DNA from 2 places in the Mesorhizobium sp. USDA 4413 genome. Region 2 is predicted to be linked to the other one. Evidence: predicted binding sites of a transcription regulator. Region 2 holds the regulator's gene; the other holds the start of a gene.

Region 1 (2,451 bases), 3.0 Mb from region 2:
CGCGGCCCTGGATCTCGGCCTTCTTGCCGGCGCCGTCGACGATGGTGGTGTTCTCCTTGGAGATCGACACCTTCTTGGCGCGGCCGAGCATGTTGAGGCCGACATTCTCGAGCTTGATGCCGAGGTCTTCCGAGATGACCTGGCCACCGGTCAGGATGGCGATGTCTTCCAGCATGGCCTTGCGGCGGTCACCGAAGCCCGGAGCCTTGACGGCGGCGATCTTCAGGCCACCGCGAAGCTTGTTGACGACCAGCGTGGCCAGAGCCTCGCCTTCGACGTCTTCCGAGATGATGAGCAGCGGCTTCGAGGTCTGAACGACAGCTTCCAGGACCGGCAGCATGGCCTGCAGGTTGGAGAGCTTCTTCTCGTGCAGCAGGATGTAGGCGTCTTCCAGATCGGCGACCATCTTGTCGGCGTTGGTGACGAAGTAGGGCGAGAGATACCCGCGGTCGAACTGCATGCCTTCGACGACTTCCAGCTCGGTCTCGGCGGTCTTGGCTTCCTCGACGGTGATGACGCCTTCGTTGCCGACCTTCTGCATCGCTTCCGCGATCATCTTGCCGACGGACTCGTCGCCATTGGCCGAGATCGTGCCGACCTGGGCAACTTCCTCGGAGGTCTTGATCTTCTTGGCAGCCTTGCCGAGAGCGGCGACGACTTCACCGACGGCGAGGTCGATGCCGCGCTTGAGGTCCATCGGGTTCATGCCGGCGGCAACGGCCTTGTTGCCTTCCTGCACGATCGCCTGAGCCAGAACGGTCGCGGTGGTCGTGCCGTCGCCGGCGATGTCGTTGGTCTTCGAAGCGACTTCGCGCACCATCTGGGCGCCCATGTTCTCGAACTTGTCCTCGAGCTCGATCTCCTTGGCGACGGTGACGCCGTCCTTGGTGATGCGCGGGGCGCCGAACGACTTGTCGATGACGACGTTGCGGCCCTTGGGACCGAGGGTGACCTTCACCGCGTCGGCGAGGATGTTGACGCCGCGCAGCATGCGCTCACGGGCATCGCGGGAGAATTTTACGTCTTTTGCAGCCATTGTTAGCTCCTGACAGAGGCTCGGGAAGAGCCCGAAAATTCAATTAATGGAGAGACCGATATTCAGCCGATGATGCCCATGATGTCGGATTCCTTCATGATCAGAAGGTCTTCGCCATTGAGCTTGACTTCAGTGCCAGACCACTTGCCGAAGAGGATGCGGTCACCAGCCTTGACATCCAGCGGGACGAGCTTGCCGCTTTCGTCGCGAGCGCCGGAGCCGACGGCAATGATCTCGCCTTCCTGCGGCTTCTCCTTCGCCGTATCCGGGATGATGATCCCGCCGGCGGTCTTGGATTCGGATTCGACCCGGCGAACGACCACGCGGTCATGAAGCGGGCGGAACTTGGACTTTGCCATGTTGTCTTCCTCGAATGAGAACGGTGAGAACTGTTCCTCCATCCGGCGAGGCCGCCGGACATCAGTTAGCACTCACTAGAGGCGAGTGCTAACGTGGCGCTGAAATAAGCTGGCGAGGTGAGAGAGTCAAGGCGCGCGCAACGGCCTGGCGGCGCGAAATTGTTCTCGGGTGGAGCCCTGGGCGAAAATGCTATGGCCGCCGCAAAGCGTGGACGAGCAATCAGCCCGTTATTTGGGCCTTGGGCGAGCGCAGCACCAGCATCGGGCAGCGTTCGGCGAGTCCGTATGTGCCGGTTGAAGCCAGCCGGACATCATCGAAGAAGGTCCGGGCTTCCTCGATGAGCGACGCCGCGGGCGCAAAACTGTAGACGACGGAAGAGCTCCGGTAGACGTCGATGGTTCCGATGACCGGCAGTTCCCATCCTGTCCTAGCCGATAGCTCCTCGCGGTCGGGAAACATCCTGTCGAATTGTTCGAGGATGCCTGTAACCGGTATCGTGTAATCAGGCCCGCCGGCAATCGCAGTCATGGCCACCCGCCATTTGAGGTCGTGGAAGGTCGAGACGCCGCCGGCCAAGGCCAGGTCGCGCACTTCCCTCGGATCGTCGCGTGTTTTTTCGGGGCAGGCATAGAGCCTGATACCGGCGCGGCCGCCGGCTTTCAGCACGCGTGCGACGGCTGAAAACAGCGCTTGCCTCGCATCGGCGCCGCCGATGACCGTAAGGCATCCGTCGCCGATCAGCGCATCGACGCTTGCGTCCGGCATCGGCGGATCGAACCAGTCGCCGCGCACCGCTTTGCGCAAATCCGTGTCGCCCGGCCAGATGCCCGCGATCATGTCGCTGGATTCGTCCACCGCCGTCATACTCGCGCCGAGACCGGCAAGTTCCGGTGTCACGCCGAACATGACGACATGCGATCGAGCAAGCCCGAGCTCACGATCGTAAGCCTCGACGACTTCCGGCGGCGGCCGCAGCGGCGGCCCGAGCAACTGCCAATGCCTGCGAATTGCGTTCCAATGCTCTGTCATACAAACCCCGACCCTGGTAGCGCATT
Region 2 (2,451 bases):
GAAGCGGACGACGCTGTTGCTGTTGGCGACATAGACCCATTGCGGCTTGTCGCCCGGCGGGTAGAAGGCGATGCCGTAGGGCCGGGTCAGGCCCTTGGCGAAGATCGACTTGTGCGCGGGCTTGGCGCTGCCTTCGGCCAAACGATAGACGCGGACCTGGTTCGCCCGGCTGTCGGCGACGAAGAGATCGCCGTTCGGCGCCACGCGCACGACACGGGGATTTTCGATGCCGGAGGCGATCAGCTCGGCGGAGAAACCGGGCGGAAGCTTTGGCTTCGCATCCTCGGGGCGGCCGGTGATGCCGCCGCCATTGGAGGCCGATTCCGTCACATCGGGTTTCGGCAAATCCTCAGGTTTCAGCAGCCGGCGCACGCCCGGACGGTCGGCCTTCCAGTCGCCGAAGGCCTTTTCGCCGCGGAGCAAGGGGCGATCGTCCTGCTGTGCAAAGGCACCCGTCGCAAAAACCAGCGCGAGGCCTGCAAGGCCGGCGATCCGCATCATGATGTCCTCCGTCGTCTGCCAACGCGCCTTACTCGATCAGGCGCCCAGAGACAGGACATATCGGGCAAACGATCGAAAAGAGAAGCTTGCGCATGCGGATTTGTCGGAACGTCGGGCTCAAGCCTCTTCGGCATCCAGATCGTCGTCGAGCCTCTTTTCCAACTCGACGAGGTCGGCCGGCAAGGGAAGGCCCATGGCGCGCATTTCCTGCAATTTCTCGCGCAGCTGCTCCTGGATCTCGTGCTCGTCTCCGGGCTGGTTGATCATTTCCTGAAGCAGGAGATCGATTTGGGCCTTGATTGCTTCCAGTGCCATTTTTCTTGCCCTCCTTCGCGCATGCTATCTGAGCATGCGCGAAATCAGCTGCGCCGTATAGTCGACCATCGGCACGATGCGGGCGTAATTCAGGCGCGTCGGGCCGATAACGCCAAGCGCGCCGACGACGCGGGCGTCCTTGTCGCGATAGGGAGCGACGACCAGCGACGAGCCGGACAGCGAAAACAGCTTGTTCTCCGAGCCGATGAAGATGCGCACGCCCGGCCCTTCCTCGGCGAGGTCGAGCAATTGCAGCAGCCCGTCCTGCGTTTCGAGATCCTCGAACAAATGGCGCAGCAATTCGAGATCCGCCTGGGCGGTGACGTTTTCGAGCAGGTTGGCGCGGCCGCGCACGATGAGACGCGCCGGCAGGCCGCTTTCGGCGCCGGCCCAGACCGCAAGGCCCTTTTCGACCAGATCCTGCGACAGCGTGTCGAGGGCCGCCCTGGTCTCTTCCTTGATGCGGGCAATCTCGGTCCGCGCCTCGGCAAGCGTGCGGCCCCTGATATGGGCGTTGAGGAAATTGGAAGCCTCATGCAGCTGCGAGACGGTAATGCCGGCCGGCAGGTCGACGACGCGGTTCTCGACATCGCCGCTCTGCGACACCAGCACGGCGAGCGCCTTGGTGGGCTCCAGCTGGATGAATTCGATGTGCTTCAGCGCCACTTCGTTCTTGGCGGCAAGCACCAGGCCGGCGCCGCGCGACATGCCGGACAGCATCTGGCTGGCCTCGGTCAGCATGTGCTCCAGCGTGGCGCCCGACCCCGAGGCGCGCACCTGCGCCTCGATGACGCGACGCTCCTCGTCGGTCAGGTCGCCGAGCTCCATGAAGGCATCGACGAAGAAACGCAGGCCGGTCTGCGTCGGCAGCCGCCCGGCCGAGACGTGCGGCGCGTAGATCAGCCCCAGATGCTCGAGGTCGCTCATCACGTTGCGGATGGTGGCCGGCGACAGCGAGGACGGCAGGATGCGCGACAGGCTGCGAGAGCCGACCGGCTCGCCGTCGCGCAGATAGGAATCGACGATCCGCCGGAAAATATCGCGCGAGCGCATGTCGAGTGATTGAAGGACGGGCGACTGAAGCCCGGGATTCTGGGACGTCGGATCGACTGGTTTGTTCATTCCGGCGAGAAACCTCCTGTCGAAAAGATATAGACTTAAGCCACGGCGGCGCAACCCGGTGCCGCGCTTGCGGTCACGGTGCCGCGCTCGCGGTTCCCGGCCGTTTTCCTTTGCGCCATGCCGCGCATGCGTTTACAAGCCGCCGACGAATCCGGGAAAGAACAGAAAGAGCCTCGATGCGCCCGTCCAAACGCCAAGCCGATGAAATGCGCGCCATCTCCTTCGAGCGCGGCGTGTCCAAGCATGCCGAAGGCTCGTGCCTGGTGAAGTTCGGCGACACGCATGTGCTGTGCACGGCGAGCCTTGAGGAAAAAGTGCCGGCCTGGATGCGCAATTCCGGCAAGGGCTGGGTGACGGCCGAATACGGCATGCTGCCGCGCTCGACCGGCGAGCGCATGCGGCGCGAGGCCTCCGCCGGCAAGCAGGGCGGCCGCACGCTGGAGATCCAGCGGCTGATCGGCCGGAGCTTGCGCGCCGTGGTCGATCTGCAGGCGCTGGGCGAACAGCAGATCA

The links. The regulator HrcA, encoded in region 2, represses chaperone genes, less so after heat shock. The targets are predictions, from matches to a motif close to GTTAGCACTCNCNNNNNGNGAGTGCTAAC.
Region 1: the regulator HrcA is predicted to act here: its motif matches at 1,460-1,488, upstream of groES (co-chaperone GroES).

Annotation. Positions count from the first base shown of each region.
Region 1 covers NZ_JBVPRP010000001.1:3,809,660-3,812,110, forward strand. Annotated here, with positions in the region: gene groL (chaperonin GroEL) at 1-1,036, opposite strand, end outside; gene groES (co-chaperone GroES) at 1,099-1,395, opposite strand; gene ACVMIM_RS18625 (class I SAM-dependent methyltransferase) at 1,616-2,425, opposite strand.
Region 2 covers NZ_JBVPRP010000001.1:768,402-770,852, reverse strand. Annotated here, with positions in the region: gene ACVMIM_RS03910 (PQQ-dependent sugar dehydrogenase) at 1-501, opposite strand, end outside; gene ACVMIM_RS03905 (hypothetical protein) at 619-816, opposite strand; gene hrcA (heat-inducible transcriptional repressor HrcA) at 841-1,938, opposite strand; gene rph (ribonuclease PH) at 2,115-2,451, shown strand, end outside.